2 regions of the Streptomyces sp. NPDC043738 genome follow, and region 1 is predicted to be linked to the other one. Evidence: riboswitches for the same ligand, from Rfam matches in the RefSeq annotation. Region 1 holds a riboswitch; the other holds the start of a gene.
What was found. Region 1 has a riboswitch for glycine ahead of gcvT (glycine cleavage system aminomethyltransferase GcvT). Riboswitches for the same ligand answer to the same signal wherever they lie in the genome.

Region 1 (8,147 bases):
TCGTCCGCGCCGGGCACGAAGTTGAGGTAGTAGTGCAGGACGGCCGGGATGATGCCGGCGGCGCCGTTGGTGGGGGCGGTCACGACCCGGCCGCCGGCGGCGTTCTCCTCGTTGACGGCCATGGCGTAGAGGGTGACCCACTCCATCGCGTGGGCCGGCGCATCGCCCTCGGCGCGCAGTGCGCGGGCGGCGGTGGCGGCCCGGCGGCGGACCTTCAGCCCGCCGGGCAGGATGCCCTCGCGGGACATCCCGCGAGCCACGCAGGCCTGCATGACCTGCCAGATCTCCAGCAGCCCGGCCCGGATCTCCTCCTCGGTGCGCCAGGCCTTCTCGTTCTCCAGCATCAGCGCGGAGATGGACAGGCCGGTCTCCTGGGACAGGCGCAGCAGCTCGTCGCCGGTGCGGAAGGGGTACTTCAGCACGGTGTCGTCGAGCTTGATGCGGTCCTCGCCGACCGCGTCCTCGTCCACGACGAAGCCGCCGCCCACCGAGTAGTACGTCTTCTCCAGCAGCGGGGCGCCCGCGGCGTCGTAGGCGTAGAGGGTCATGCCGTTGGCGTGGTACGGCAGGGCGCGGCGGCGGTGCAGGATCAGTTCGGTCGACTCGTCGAAGTCGATCTCGTGCGCGCCGCCTATCTCGGCGCCCAGCAGCCGCAGCCGCTTGGTGGTGCGGATGCGCTCCACCTCGTCGTCGGCGCTCTCCACGTCCACGGTGCGCGGGGAGTGGCCCTCCAGGCCGAGGAGGACGGCCTTGGGGGTGCCGTGGCCGTGGCCGGTGGCGCCGAGGGAGCCGAAGAGTTCGGCGCGCACCTTGACCGTCTGGGCGAGCAGGCCGTCCTTCTTGAGGCGTCCGACGAACATCCGGGCGGCGCGCATGGGGCCGACGGTGTGGGAGCTGGAGGGGCCGATGCCGATGGAGAAGAGGTCGAAGACGGAGATGGCCACGGTGGCGGACTCCCTTGTCTGCTCGTGGTGGACGGTGGAGCAATGGGGCAGGAGGTGCGTTTCTGCGCCGTTTGTCGAGCGTAACCCGGACCCGGCGCGGTGCCGTCAGACGGAAGCCATCGGGCGTTGGTCCTCGGGCGTAGCAGTGGGTGTCGGAACGGATACGGCGGCGGAGAACGAGCCGGTCAGGCCCGCCGCCCGGGCCCCGACCCCGGCACGTACGGCCCAGAAGTAGAAGGCCGGGGCCGAGAGCGCGACCAGGGCGATGTCCAGGCCGCCGGGGATGATGCCACGGCCGCCGAAGTCCGGGCTGCCCAGCGCCGACAGCGCCGCCATCCAGACCAGGAAGAGGACCATCCACCAGGCCGGCGCGAACTGCCGTGACAACCGGGTCTCGCCCTTGCGCCGCAGCACCAGCGCCGCGATCGGCACGGACACCAGCGTCAGCACGGCGACCTTGCCGGTGTCCGGCCACTTCGACCAGTACAGGGCGCAGGCGGCGAAGGTGAAGGTGAGCGGGCACAGGAACCCGGCGGCGGGGAGCCGGAAGGGGCGCGGCAGGTCCGGCTCGGTCCGCCGCAGGACGCCCACCGCGATCGGGCCGATCAGATATGAGATGACCATGGCCGCCGAGACCACCCCGGCCAGCGCCTGCCAGCTGCGGCCGACGGTGAGCAGCAGCAGGACGGAGAAGCCGAGGTTGAGCCACATCGCGGGGCGTGCGGTGCCGTAGCGCGGGTGCACGGCCGCCAGCTTCCTGGGGAAGAAGCCGGTCTCGGCGAGATTGGTCACCATGTACGCGGCCGAGGCGACATTGGCGATGTTGGAGCCGGCCGGCGAGATGAAGGCGCCGAACTGCAGCAGCGTGACCACCCAGTGCAGCATCAGCAGCTTGGCGAGGTCGGCGAACGGCGAGCTGAGGTTCACGCCCTGCCAGCCGCCGGCCCGCTGGAGCTGCTCGGGAGGTACGGAGCCGAGATAGGCGGTCTGCAGCGCCAGATAGATCACCAGGCCCAGTGCGAGCGCGCCGACCAGGGCGATCGGGATGGCCCGGCCCGGGTTCCTGGCGGCCCCGCCGAGGTTGACCACGGCCTGGAAGCCGTTGAAGGCGAAGATCACGCCGCAGGTGGTGACGGCGGTGAGCACGGCCGGCCAGCCGTACGGGGCGAACCCGCCCTGCGAGGTGAAGTTCGAGGTGTGGAAGCCGGAACCGATCAGGGCCAGCACGGCGAGCACCGGGATGGCGAACTTGACCAGGGTGAGCACGGTGTTGGCACGGGCCAGCAGCTGGACCGACCAGTAGCAGGTCAGCCAGAGGGCGACGGTCAGCGCCAGTGCCGTGCAGATGCCGGAGAGGGTGAGCTGATGGGTGGCCGGGTCGACCAGCCCCTTCGCCCAGCCGAAGCTCCAGGACGTCATGTACTGGGTGGCGGCGATCGACTCGATCGGGATGAGCGAGGCGACCGCGATCCACACGGCCCAGCCGGTGAGGAAGCCGAGCACCGGCCCGTGGGAGAGATGGCCGTAGCGGGCCATGCCGCCGGGGATCGGGTAGGCCGAGCCGACCTCCGCGTAGGACATCGCGATCATGCCGATGAAGACGGCGCCGATCACCCATGCGACCAGCGCCGCGGGGCCCGCCACCTGGGCGGCGGCACCGGCGCCGAAGAGCCAGCCGGAGCCGAAGATCGAGCCTATGCCGATCATGATGAGGGCGAAGAGGCTGAGCCCCTTGCGCTCGCCCGCGCTCATGTCCATGGGATGTGTCGTCCGTCCTGCGTCGAGAAGTGCCCCCTTCACGGAGGAGGGGCGGCTGCCATCTGCCGTGGGCCACCTTATTTCTCGCGAATCACCGGATTTTCCACGTGATTTCGCGAAGGGAGGGAGAAGAGCGGGCACGCAGACGGTGAGCCCGGGACCAACGGCCCCGGGCTCACGGCCCGTTCGGCCTCCGCGCCGCCGGTGACCGGCGGCGCGGAGGATCACCGCATGAGACGCGTCACAGCGACGGGTACAGCGGGTACTTCTCCGCGAGCGCCGTGACCCGGGCCTTGAGGGCCTCGGCGTCGTAGGCGGGCTTGAGGGCCTCGGCGATGATGTCGGCGACCTCGCGGAAGTCCTCGGCCGTGAAGCCGCGGGTGGCCAGGGCCGGGGTGCCGATGCGCAGGCCGGAGGTGACCATCGGCGGACGGGGGTCGTTGGGGATCGCGTTGCGGTTGACGGTGATGCCGACCTCGTGGAGGCGGTCCTCGGCCTGCTGCCCGTCGAGCTCGGAGTCGCGCAGGTCGACCAGGACGAGGTGGACGTCGGTGCCGCCGGACAGGACGGAGACACCGTGCTGCTTGACGTCGTCCTGGACGAGGCGCTCGGCGAGGATCTTGGCGCCTTCGAGGGTGCGCTGCTGGCGCTCCTTGAAGTCCTCGGAGGCGGCGACCTTGAAGGAGACCGCCTTCGCCGCGATGACGTGCTCCAGCGGACCGCCCTGCTGGCCGGGGAAGACCGCGGAGTTGATCTTCTTGGCGAGCTCCTGGGTGGACAGGATGACGCCGCCGCGGGGGCCGCCGAGCGTCTTGTGGGTGGTGGTGGTCACGACGTGGGCGTGCGGCACCGGGTTGGGGTGCAGACCCGCGGCCACCAGGCCGGCGAAGTGCGCCATGTCGACCATGAGGTACGCGCCGACCTCGTCGGCGATCCGGCGGAAGGCCGCGAAGTCCAGCTGGCGCGGGTAGGCGGACCAGCCGGCCACGATCAGCTTGGGGCGGTGCTCCTTGGCGAGGCGCTCGACCTCCTCCATGTCGACCAGGTTGGTCTTCTCGTCGACGTGGTACGGCACGACGTTGTACAGCTTGCCGCTGAAGTTGATCTTCATGCCGTGGGTGAGGTGGCCGCCGTGGGCGAGGTTGAGGCCCAGGATGGTGTCGCCCGGCTTGATGAGGGCGAACATGGCGGCGGCGTTGGCCTGTGCGCCGGAGTGCGGCTGGACGTTGGCGGCCTCGGCGCCGAAGAGGGCCTTGATGCGGTCGATCGCGATCTGCTCGACCACGTCGACGTGCTCGCAGCCGCCGTAGTAGCGGCGGCCGGGGTAGCCCTCGGCGTACTTGTTGGTGAGGACGGAGCCCTGGGCCTCCATGACGGCGACGGGGGCGAAGTTCTCCGACGCGATCATTTCGAGGGTGGACTGCTGGCGGTGCAGCTCGGCGTCGACGGCGGCGGCGACGTCGGGGTCGAGCTCGTGCAGGGAGCTGTTGAGAAGCGACATGAGTCTTCCTGGGGAGAGGGGTCCGGGATCAGCCGGCGGCGAAGGCGGTGTACTCGTCGGCCGAGAGCAGGTCCTCCGGCTCGCCGCTGACCTTCACCTTGAACAGCCAACCGCCCTCGAACGGGGCGGAGTTCACCAGCGAGGGGTCGCCGACGACATCCTCGTTGACCTCGACGATCTCGCCGTCCACGGGCGAGTAGAGATCGCTGACGGACTTGGTCGACTCCAGCTCACCGCAGGACTCGCCCGCCGTGACCGTCGAGCCGACCGCGGGAAGCTCCACGAAGACCACGTCGCCGAGCGCGTTGGCCGCGTGCTCGGTGATACCGACCGTCGAGACGCCCTCCACGGCGTCCGTCAGCCACTCGTGCTCCTTGCTGTAGCGCAGCTGCTGGGGGTTGCTCATGGCTCGATTCTCCTGTACGCGAGGGTGTGATCGTGCATGGGGGCGCCTCCCCGGGCGAAGTCCGGGGGAGGGTCTTGCACAGTGAGACACGCGGGCGCGCGCCACTGCCGGGGATGCCGGGGGTGAACCGCTACTTCTGCCGCTTGTAGAAGGGCAGCGCGGTGACCTCGTACGGCTCATGGCTTCCACGGATGTCCACGCAGACACCCTCGGTGCCCGGTGTGGCGTAGGCGGCGTCGACGTAGGCGATGGCGATCGGCTTGCCGAGGGTGGGGGAGGGGGCCCCGGAGGTGACCTCGCCGATGACCGTGCCGTCGGCCGTGACGACCGGGTATCCGGCGCGCGGAACCCGGCGGCCCTCGGCGATCAGGCCGACCAGCTTGCGCGGCGGGTCGGTCTCGGCGCGCTCGGCGGCCGCCGCCAGCGCGGCGCGGCCCACGAAGTCGCCGTTGTTGGTGGTCTTCTCGAACTTCACGACCCGGCCCAGGCCCGCGTCGAACGGCGTGGTGGCGGTGGTCAGCTCGTGCCCGTACAGCGGCATGCCCGCCTCCAGGCGCAGCGTGTCGCGGCAGGACAGACCGCAGGGCACCAGGCCGGCGTCCTTGCCGGCCGCGGCCAGCGCCTCCCACAGGGCCACCGCGTCCGCCGGCCGCACGAACAGCTCGAAGCCGTCCTCGCCGGTGTATCCCGTACGGGCGATCAGCGCGTCGACGCCGGCGACCGTGCCGGGCAGACCGGCGTAGTACTTCAGTCCGTCCAGATCGGCGTCGGTCAGCGACTTGAGGATCCCCGGGGACTCCGGTCCCTGCACGGCGAGCAGCGCGTAGGCGTCCCGGTCGTCGCGGATCGCGGCGTCGAAGCCGCCCGCTCGCGCACTCAGCGCGTCCAGCACCACCTGGGCGTTGGAGGCGTTGGCGACGACCATGTACTCCTGGTCGGCGAGCCGGTAGACGATCAGGTCGTCCAGGATGCCGCCGCCGTCCTCGCAGATCATGGTGTAGCGGGCGCGGCCGGTACTGACGCCGCCGATGTTGCCGACCAGCGCGTAGTCCAGGAGGTCGGCGGCCTGCGGGCCGGTGACGGTGATCTCACCCATGTGGGAGAGGTCGAAGAGACCGGCGCGGGTGCGGACGGCGACGTGTTCGTCGCGCTCACTGCCGTAGCGCAGCGGCATGTCCCAGCCGGCGAAGTCGGTCATGGTCGCGCCGAGCGCGCGGTGGGTGGCGTCCAGCGCGGTGCGGCGGGGGGCATCTGTCATGGTTCTGGGCTCCCAGGCATGGGTGACAAGACGTTCTCCCCATCTGTCATCGGAACCTGAGAGGTTCACCGGGATCCCGCGAACGGACCCGGTTTGCACCTTGGGTGGAGCCGCCCCGTGCAACCGGGCAGTGGCTCGCTTTTCAGATCTGCCTCGCCCGCGCGGTATAGGGGCCTGAGAGATTCAAGGGAGGACTTGCTCCTTCGGCGCCCCGCCGTGGCGGCCGGGGACTCTCCCGCGCGGATTCAAGCGGCCGGTATGGAGTTGGCGGTGCACGGATGAGCTTCGGACGTGCACGTGGCGGCCACATCATTACACGGGAACGCCGGATCGAGGAGCCCCGGTCGCCGCCCCGTCCAGGACCGGGCCCGCCACGCCGACAGATCGGACAATCGCCTTGATGGGCATTACCTTTTCTTGACACTCTGCGGGTAAGGGACGGACTCGGACCGGAACTGGACGGGGAGGGCGATCACGGTGCAGAGGGAAGCGGCATTCGCGGCCACTTCAGGGGTCGTGCCCCCGGGCGCGCCGGTGGCGGCACCCGCCGCCGGGCCCCCGGCCCGGCGCGCGGCGCGGTCCGTCGTCCGGCCGGGGCGCGGTACTCGGGTGAGGGACCTGCGCGGCCGGAAGCGCGCCCGCGGCACTGCGGAGCTGCGGTTCGCCGCCGGTGACCTGGTGGTGGTCTCCGGGCTGCCGGGCAGCGGAAAGAGCACTCTGATGCACCGGGTGGTGCCGTCGTCGGACGGCCGCGGCCCCGTGGTGCACCGCATCGATTCGCAGGACGTCCGCGAGCGCTGGGGGCGCGGCAGGCTGCGCCGGCTGCCGTACGGGCTGTACCGCCCGCTGGTGCGGGCCGCGCACTATCTCGCGCTGGGCCGTGCGCTCGCGTCGGGGGACAGCGTGGTGGTGCACGACTGCGGAACGCTGGCCTGGGTGCGCCGCTGGGTCGCCCGGTCGGCGGCGCGCGGCGGGCGCGGGCTGCATCTGGTGCTGCTCGACGTGCCGCCGGAGGTGGCGCGGTCCGGCCAGGAGGCGCGCGGGCGCGGGGTGTCGGGGTACGCCTTCGCGCGGCACCGCAGGGCGGTGGGCCGGCTGGTCGCCGCGGCGGAGACGGCCGGGCCGCCGAAGGGGTTCAGCTCGGTGGTCCTGCTGGACCGGCGGGCGGCGAGCGCACTGAAGACGGTCGCCTTCCACTGAGCGGACTGCGGATTCCGGGTGTGCCGTACCCCGCCCCCGTATGAACCGCCTGCGGGTTTTCTCGTCTAGGGTCGTTGGGCGATTGGCGTGGTCGGAACGGGTGGGTACAGATGAGTCTTCCGGAGCAGGGGATACCGCAGCTGGCGTGGCCGGCGAACGAGCTCGAGGAGGTGCTCGCCGCGTCGGTCGGGCATCCGGGCGCCGGCGGCCGGATCGTCGAGGTCCTGGGGCGCAGCCGGGTGTGGGTGCCGCTGCCCAACGGCGGGGGCCCGGAGAGCGCGGGCCCGGGTGCCCGCGGCCTGGACCTGCCCACCGTCGAGATCGGCGGGGTGGCCCATGTCCCGGTCTACAGCTCCGAGCAGGAGTTCCTGCGGGTGGTCGGCTCGCACATGTCCTTCACCGTCGCCCCGGCCGGGGAGTTCGCCCGCGGGCTGCCGCCGAGGATCGGGATCGCGGTCAACCCGGACGGCACGGTCGGGGTCCCGCTGCCGCCGCCCGCGGTGGCCGAGCTGTGCCGGCAGGGCCGCCACGGGGTCGAGGGGCTGCCCAGCGGCGGGCGGGTGCGGCTCTTCGAGCCGGACTGGCAGGAGGAGCCGGTGGACTTCCTGGCCGGCGCCGGGCTGGAGTTCTCCGGTGCCGGAATTGTCCTGACTGCCCGGCGTGCCCTGGCTAGTGTCGAGGGCGACACGCCCACACTGTTCGTCGGTGTTCAGCTCGCCGTGGACCCTGCCGCGCTGCACGACGGCACCGCCCGCGAGACGGTCCTGGCGGCCCTGGGACGTGCGCTCGGCGCGGTCCCGGTGCCCTGGCCGGTGCAGTTGGTGATGCTCGATCTCGCCCACGGCGACCCGGTCGCCGACTGGATGCTGGAGCGCGTGCGGCCCTTCTACTCTCGCGACCACTCGTAAGCTGGTTGGATGACGCGCGGGCGCACCCACACGTGCCCTGCCGAGATGAAGGGACGGACCACGTGAGCGCGGGTGCGCATCAGGGGCCGGCGGCGGCCGGAGCGCTGGAGCAGCTGCTCCAGCAGGTCTCGCCCGGCCGTTACGACGCCTATGAGGCGCTGCTGCAGGCGCT
Region 2 (8,147 bases), on a different contig from region 1:
CTCACGGCTGTAGGCGTGGGTCCAGTCGCCGCCGAGCGCGGCCGCGGTGTGCGGGGCGTTGCGCAGCGGGTTGTCGTCCTTGTCCCACTCCCCCGAGCCGACCTTCTCGATCTCCGCGCGGATGGCGATCATCGCGTCGCAGAACCGGTCCAGCTCGTCGAGGTCCTCGCTCTCGGTCGGCTCGATCATCAGCGTGCCGGCCACCGGGAAGGACATCGTCGGTGCGTGGAAGCCGTAGTCGATCAGCCGCTTGGCGACATCGTCGATGCTCACGCCGGTCGCCTTGGTCAGCGGCCGGACGTCGATGATGCACTCGTGCGCCACCAGGCCGCCGGGGCCGGTGTAGAGCACCGGGTAGTGCGGCTCCAGGCGCTTGGCGATGTAGTTCGCGCTCAGGACCGCGACCTGGGTGGCGCGCTTGAGGCCCTCGCCGCCCATGAGGCGGACGTACGCCCAGGAGATCGGCAGGATGCCCGCCGAGCCCCAGGGAGCCGCGGAGATCGGCCCGACGCCCGTCTCGGGGCCCGCGGTGGGCTGCAGCGGGTGGTTGGGCAGGTACGGCGCCAGGTGGGCGCGTACGGCGACCGGGCCGACACCGGGGCCGCCGCCGCCGTGCGGGATGCAGAAGGTCTTGTGCAGGTTCAGGTGCGAGACGTCGCCGCCGAACTTGCCGGGCTCGGCGAGTCCGACCAGCGCGTTGAGGTTGGCGCCGTCGACGTAGACCTGACCGCCGGCGTCGTGCACCGCGCCGCAGATCTGGGTGATGTGCTCCTCGAAGACGCCGTGCGTGGAGGGGTAGGTGACCATCAGGACCGCGAGCTCGTCACGGTGCTTGTCGATCTTGGCGTGCAGATCGTCGGTGTCGACCTCGCCGTCCTCACCGGTCTTGACGACGACGACCTTCATGCCCGCCATGACGGCGCTGGCGGCGTTGGTGCCGTGCGCCGAGGACGGGATCAGGCAGACCGTGCGCTGCTCGTCCCCGTTGGCGCGGTGGTAGGCGCGTACGGCCAGCAGGCCGGCCAGCTCGCCCTGCGAGCCGGCGTTCGGCTGGATGGAGACCTTGTCGTAGCCGGTGACCGTGGCCAGTCGCTCCTCCAGCTCCTGGATCAGCGTCAGATAGCCCTGGGCCTGGTCGGCCGGCGCGAACGGGTGCAGCTGGCCGAACGCGGGCCAGGTGACCGGCTCCATCTCGGTGGTGGCGTTCAGCTTCATCGTGCAGGAGCCGAGCGGGATCATGCCGCGGTCCAGCGCGTAGTCCTTGTCGGCGAGGGTGCGCAGGTAGCGCAGCATCGCGGTCTCGGAGCGGTGCTGGTGGAAGACCGGGTGGGTGAGGTAGTCGTCCGTGCGCAGCAGCTCCCGCGGCAGCGCTTCAGCGGCCGTCGTGTCCAGCTGCTCGACGTCGCCCTGCACGCCGAAGGCGCCCCAGACGCCGGCCAGCTGCGCGCGTCCGGTGGTCTCGTCGCAGGCGATGCCGACCAGGTCGGCGTCGACCTGGCGGAGGTTGACGCCGGCCTCGCGGGCGGCGGCGACGACCTCGGCGGCCCGGCCGGGCACCCGCGCGGTCAGGGTGTCGAAGTACGCACCGTGCACGATCTCCACACCGCCCGCCCGCAGGCCCTCGGCGAGGACGGCGGCGTAGCGGTGGGTGCGCCGGGCGATGGTCCGCAGGCCCTCGGGGCCGTGGTAGACGGCGTACATCCCGGCCATGACGGCGAGCAGCACCTGCGCGGTGCAGATGTTGCTGGTGGCCTTCTCGCGGCGGATGTGCTGCTCGCGGGTCTGCAGCGCGAGGCGGTAGGCCTTGTTGCCGTCGGCGTCGACGGAGACGCCCACCAGGCGGCCGGGCAGGCTGCGGGCGAACTGGTCGCGCACGGCCATGAAGCCGGCGTGCGGCCCGCCGAAGCCCATCGGGACGCCGAAGCGCTGGGTGGTGCCGACCGCGATGTCCGCGCCGAGCTCGCCGGGCGAGGTCAGCAGCGTCAGGGCGAGCAGATCGGCGGCCACGGTGACGATCGCGCCGAGACCGTGGGCCTGCTCGATCAGGGCACGGGGGTCGCGCACCGCGCCGGAGGCACCGGGGTACTGCAGCAGCACGCCGAAGACGCCCCGCTCGGCGATCTCGGCGGGGATGCCGTCGGACAGGTCCGCGACGACGACCTCGACGCCGGTGGGCTCGGCGCGGGTCTGGATCACGGCGACGGTCTGCGGCAGGCAGTCGGCATCGACCAGGAAGACGCCCTGCTTGACCTTGCCGACGCGGCGGGAGAGCGCCATCGCCTCGGCGGCGGCGGTGCCCTCGTCCAGGAGGGAGGCACCGGAGGTGGGCAGTCCGGTCAGTTCCGCGACCATGGTCTGGAAGTTCAGCAGCGCCTCCAGGCGGCCCTGCGAGATCTCCGGCTGGTAGGGCGTGTACGCCGTGTACCAGGCCGGGTTCTCCATGACGTTGCGCAGGATCACCGGCGGGGTGAACGTGCCGTAGTAGCCCAGGCCGATCATGGGGGCCAGCACCTGGTTGCGCTCCGCCAGGCCGCGCAGCTCCTGGAGGACCTCGGCCTCGGTGCGGCCCTGCGGCAGGCCGAGCGCCTCCGCGCTCTTGATCACATCGGGTACGGCCGTGGCCGTGAGCTCGTCCAGCGACCCGAAGCCGACGTGCGCGAGCATCTTCGCCTGCGCCTCGTGGTCGGGGCCGATGTGCCGGCGCTCGAACGGAATGCCCTGTTCGAGCTCGGTCAGGGAGATGCGAGTGGTGGTCATCTGCGGGGGCCTCCTGGTCAATGCGACCTACGAGGGGCACCACGGCGCGGGTGCCCGGACGGCCTCCCCCTCTGTCATCTCAACCTGAGAGCTTCACCGGCCCGCGCGAGGCGGCCCGGCTTTCACCGTCGGTGAGGAGGGGTTCCGGCGCTGTGCTCGTCCGTGGCCCGCCCTGCTTTCCAGAGTGACCTCGTCCATGCGGTACGTGTGCCTGAGAGATTCCGGGGAGGATTTGCTCCTTCGGCGCCCTGGTCGCGAACGACAAAGGACTCTCCCGCATGGGTTCTGCGGCCATTGGCCAGCCTACCAGCGCGCCACTCGAAGGATCCTTCGAGTGGCCGGGGCATGAAATGTGCCGTTTGGTAGTTGTCACAGGGCAGTTGCGACCAATTGGAGGGGTTGTGCAAACCGATATCGATCCCCGGAGCCTGATCGGCCGCAAAGCGTTCGACCGGAACGGCGCGAAAATAGGCACGATCGACGAGGTCTACCTCGACGACGCGACGGGGGAACCGGAGTGGGCGGCCGTGCGCACCGGACTCTTCAGCCGGGATGCGTTCGTCCCCCTTGAACCCAGCAAGATGGTCGGTGAGGGCCTGCACATCCCCTACGACCGCAAGCTGATCAAGGACGCCCCGGACTTCGGCGTGGGCCGCCACCTCTCCCCTGAGCAGGAGCTCCAGCTCTACCACCACTACCGGCTGGATATCTCCTCACCGGAACCCGGTCCGGCGTCCCCCGGCAAGGAAGACGGCTCCGACGGCCCGGACAAGGACTTCGGCAAGATCGCCGGCTCGGAGGACTGACCTCCTTCCGGCCCGCCGCCCACGAGCGGCAAGGGCTCACCCGGCCGCAGCGCCGGGTCCTCGACGGCAAAGGTCCGCACCCTCCCCGGTGCGGACCACGGCGTCTCGAAGCGCACGGTCACCCTCCCCACGCCGCTTCCCTGCACCCATCCGGCGCCGAACTCGTCGTGCACCACGTCCAGCCCCGGATGCCAGCGCCTCGGCCGCTCCTCCTCCGGCTCCCCTCCACCGGACTCCTCCCCACCCGGCTCCGCGGCCGCCCTCGCCAGCTCCCCGGCCTCCCGCTCCGTCGCCAGCTGGGCGAACAGATCCTCCTGGGTGAAGTCGGCCAGCCCGCTGACCCCCACGCCCAGCAGCCGCACCCCGCCGGTGGTGTCCACGGTCTCCAGCAGCCGCACCGCGGCCTCCCGTACGACCGAGGGGTCGTCGGTGGGCCCGCGGAGCGTCTCGGAGCGGGTCAGCGTCGAGAAGTCGTAGTTCCGCACCTTGATCACCACCGTGCGTCCGGAGCGCCCGGCCGCCCGCAGCCGCTGGACGCAGCGGTCGGCCAGCCGCAGCATCTCGGTCCGCACCCGCGTCCGGTCGGTCAGATCGACCTCGAAGGTGTCCTCGACGGAAATGGACTTGGCGTCCCGCTCGGCCACCACGGGGCGGTCGTCCTGGCCCAGCGCCATCGCGTACAGCCCCGCGCCGTGCGCCTTGCCCAGGAGCCGCACCAGCTCCGCCTCGCCGGCCTCGGCGGTCTCCGCGACGGTGTGGATCCCGGCCCGCCGCAGCGTCTCAGCCGTCGCGGGCCCCACCCCGGGCAGCGTCCGCACCGTCATGGGGCCCAGCAGCTCCCGCTCCGTACCGGGCTCGATGACGACCAGGCCGTCCGGCTTCGCCGCCTCGGACGCGATCTTCGCCAGCATCTTGGCGCCCGCGAGCCCCACCGAACCGGTCAGCCCCGTCGCGGTCCGGATGTCGCGCCGCAGCCGCTCCCCCACTTCGCGTACGGCGGCCGCCTCGGCCGGCACCCCGCCCGCTTCCAGGTCCACGAACGCCTCGTCCAGGCTCAGCGGCTCGACGAGCGGTGACAGCTCGTGCAGCAGCTCCATCACCGTGTCACTCACCTGGCGGTACAGGCCGAAGCGAGGGCTGAGATAGGCGGCGTTGGGGCACAGCCGGCGCGCCTGGGCCGTGGGCATCGCGGAGCGGACCCCGAAGATCCGGGCCTCGTACGACGCCGTGGCGACCACACCCCGCGGCCCGATCCCGCCGACCACCACGGGCTTACCGCGCAGGCTGGGCTTGGCCGCCTGCTCGGCGGCCGCGTAGAACGCATCCATGTCCAGATGCAGAATCGTCGGCGCGGGTCTCACACGTCCGATGCTGCCGCATGGCACTGACAATCGACCCGATGCCGGGCCGGGGCCGCCGGACGGGGCTCAGCCGGCCCTGTTGCGCCGCCGCGCCAGCTCGTCGTGCGGGTTCTTCCCCATCAGCGTCTCGCCGGTGTCCACGCGCTCTCCGTGGAGCTGTGACAGCGCACCCTCCACGTCCCGCCACACCACGCCCACCGCGATGCCGAAGACGCCCTGGCCGCCCTGGAGCAGATCGACGACCTGATCGGGCGAGGTGCACTCGTAGACCGTCGCGCCATCGCTCATCAGCGTCATCCGCGTCAGATCCGCCAGCCCCCGCGCGCGCAGGTGCTGCACGGCGGTGCGGATGTTCTGCAGCGACACCCCGGTGTCCAGCAGCCGCTTGACGATCTTCAGGACGACGACGTCCCGGAAGCTGTAGAGCCGCTGGGTGCCGGAGCCGTACGCGGGCCGGATGCTCGGCTCCACCAGGCCCGTACGCGCCCAGTAGTCGAGCTGCCGGTAGGTGATGCCCGCTGCCGCACATGCGGTCGGGCCGCGATAGCCGATGTTCTGCGCCTCGCAGTCCCCCGACACCGCCGCGGCCGGTGCCGGGGCATGGTTCGCGGCCGCGCCCGAGTGGAGCGGCAACGCCCCTTCCGCCGCCATACCGTCGCCGGTGATTGCCACGCCGCCCTCCGTCCTCCACGTCCCGGACGGGACCTGCCATATCGACGGTATGCAGTCACTCGGGGTGCGTCAACGATCGCCGCGCTCGCCACGCCGAGTGATAATCACCCTACGAGTGGTTTCTCGTGACCTCGCGCGGGGAATGGCTAAATAGTTTGGCCGGAATCAGCCCCTTCACCCGGCCGGCGTCACTGGCTGTTGGTGCCGAAGTCCTCGGGCGAGATCTGGTCGAGGAACTCGCGGAACTTCTCCACCTCGTCCTCCTGCTCGTCCGGGATGGCGATCCCCGCGTCGTCCAGCACACCGTCCGTGCCGAAGATCGGCGTTCCGGTGCGCAGTGCCAGCGCTATGGCGTCGGACGGGCGGGCACTGACCTCGACCCCGCTGGCGAAGACCAGTTCGGCATAGAAAACCCCCTCGCGCAGGTCCGTGATCCGGACCTGGGTCAGCTCCTGGCCCACCGCTTCGAGCACGTCCTTGAAAAGGTCGTGCGTCAGCGGCCTGGCAGGGACCATGCCCTGCTGGGCGAAGGCGATGGCGGTGGCCTCCCCTGGCCCGATCCAAATGGGCAAGTAACGGTCGCCTCCCACCTCCCGCAGGAGCACGATCGGTTGGCTGGAAGGCATTTCCACCCGGACACCCACGACGTCGAGCTCGTTCACACAGCAACCCTAGGACGTGCCCGGCAGGTTTGGGTAGTCGAGCACTCTTTTGCTCATGGCAACCGGACGCGAAGAGCGCTCTGCACCAGCGCCGCATGGAGCCGTACGGAGAGCGTCGCCAGCTCTCTCGCGGTGGCCTCCGCATGAGCCCTGGTCTGTGGATTACGGTGCCGCCGAAGGGGTGCAACGACCTGTTCGACCAGGCTGGCCTCGCGCTCGGCGGCCGCCTTCACGGCACGCAGATGCCGCGGCTCCAGGCCGAAACGACCCAGGTCCGCGACGAGTTTGGCCACGGTGACGGCCTCGATGTCGTATCCGCCGTCCGCATGGGGGACGATGAGTCCGTACGACTCCCAGTCGGCGAGCACCGCCTCGTCCACCGCCGCGGCGGCCAGCAGCTCGGCCCGGCCGATCCGGGCAGCGGTCGGATGGTCCTCGCCCTGGCAGGAGACGCCCTCGACCAGGTCCCGCGAGGGCGCGGCCGGAGCCGGCAGCCGCACCTGCTCACCGCGCTCCAGAGCGTCCAGATGCTCCCGGATGACCTTCAGGGGCAGATAGTGGTCCCGCTGCATCCGCAGGACGCTCGCCAGCCGATCGACGTCGGCCGGCGTGAATTTCCGGTATCCGGAAGGCGTGCGCTTCGGCTCGACGAGCCCCTCGGCCTCCAAGAAGCGAATCTTAGAGATGGTGACCTCGGGAAACTCCTCGCGCAGCACATTGAGCACCGTGCCGATGCTCACCGGCTTGGCGCCCGAGGAGGCGGTGCCGGCGGAACCGGCACCGCCCTTCGGCGTATCGCGCATATGCCTTCCCTGACCGGTCAGATCCCGGCGCCCCGCTGGCTCGCGTAGAAGACCATGCGGTACTTGCCGATCTGGACCTCGTCGCCGTTGGCGAGCGCGACCGAGTCGATCGGCTCACGATTGACGTACGTGCCGTTCAGGCTGCCGACGTCGGCGACCGTGAAGACGCCGTCCGCACCGCGGCGGAACTCCACATGCCGACGCGAGACCGTCACATCGTCGAGGAAGATGTCGCCCTGCGGATGCCGGCCCGCCGTCGTCAGCTCGCTGTCCAGCAGGAAGCGGCTGCCCGAATTCGGACCCCGGCGGACGATCAGCAGCGCCGAACCCAGCGGAAGGGCTTCGACCGCGGCCTGGGCCTCCGGGGACAGCGACGGGACCAGGTTCTGGCCCGTCGTCTCCGAGTCGTAGGCCTCCAGCCCCGAAATGGAGATCGTGGACGTCGTCTCGGACGCCCGCTCGGCCTGGGCACCCGGGCGCAGCGGCGCACCGCAGTTGGAGCAGAACCGGCTCGCCTCGGCGTTCCGGTGCCCACACCTCGTACATACCGGCAAGGCCGACCCTCCACCCGTGCGTGAGGCCGATGGTTCCTCGGAACCTATGCGGGCGGCCCCGGAGGGGTCAACAGAACCCGCGCCGTGCCCCCCGGACGGACCGCCGACCTCGTCACGGAAGAGCGGACGCTCCGCCGGCTCACCACTTTCGGGCTGGCGCGGAGCGCGGTGCCGCGCGGAGCCGCTGCCGCCCTCCTGGCGCGCGCTCTTGCCGAACAGCTTTCCAAACAACTTCACGGGCGATTCCCCTTGAACGAAACAGACCCGCCCGTGGGGCAGGACGAACCCTCGATGCACACACCGACCCAACCGGACATCCTGTGAACGTCCGTGGCCTCCAGACAGTTTCCACCACACACCACACGCACGGTGCGTCGACCCCCCGCTACCTCATGCCCTCGCCGGGCACTCGACATACCTGCACACCTCACTGCGATGACGACCGAGCGTAGTCAGGCCGCTTCGCCTCTCGCAAGGCATCCACAATGATCTTCCCCCGACGGGTCACAGACACCTTGGCCTGCTCCTTTTC

Region 2: another riboswitch for glycine. It lies ahead of gcvP (aminomethyl-transferring glycine dehydrogenase); the one in region 1 lies ahead of gcvT (glycine cleavage system aminomethyltransferase GcvT).

Annotation. Positions count from the first base shown of each region.
Region 1 covers NZ_JBWKCJ010000005.1:243,579-251,725, reverse strand. Annotated here, with positions in the region: gene AC0680_RS10240 (L-serine ammonia-lyase) at 1-944, opposite strand, end outside; gene AC0680_RS10235 (APC family permease) at 1,050-2,702, opposite strand; gene glyA (serine hydroxymethyltransferase) at 2,944-4,203, opposite strand; gene gcvH (glycine cleavage system protein GcvH) at 4,232-4,609, opposite strand; gene gcvT (glycine cleavage system aminomethyltransferase GcvT) at 4,740-5,867, opposite strand; glycine riboswitch at 5,901-6,019, opposite strand; glycine riboswitch at 6,020-6,115, opposite strand; gene AC0680_RS10215 (AAA family ATPase) at 6,339-7,067, shown strand; gene AC0680_RS10210 (enhanced serine sensitivity protein SseB) at 7,178-7,975, shown strand; gene AC0680_RS10205 (enhanced serine sensitivity protein SseB C-terminal domain-containing protein) at 8,038-8,147, shown strand, end outside.
Region 2 covers NZ_JBWKCJ010000036.1:64,553-72,699, forward strand. Annotated here, with positions in the region: gene gcvP (aminomethyl-transferring glycine dehydrogenase) at 1-2,757, opposite strand, end outside; glycine riboswitch at 2,947-3,044, opposite strand; gene AC0680_RS33125 (PRC-barrel domain-containing protein) at 3,159-3,563, shown strand; gene AC0680_RS33130 (DNA polymerase IV) at 3,452-4,924, opposite strand; gene AC0680_RS33135 (MerR family transcriptional regulator) at 4,991-5,596, opposite strand; gene AC0680_RS33140 (bifunctional nuclease family protein) at 5,785-6,258, opposite strand; gene ftsR (transcriptional regulator FtsR) at 6,312-7,061, opposite strand; gene AC0680_RS33150 (FHA domain-containing protein) at 7,079-7,924, opposite strand; gene AC0680_RS33155 (DUF881 domain-containing protein) at 8,043-8,147, opposite strand, start outside.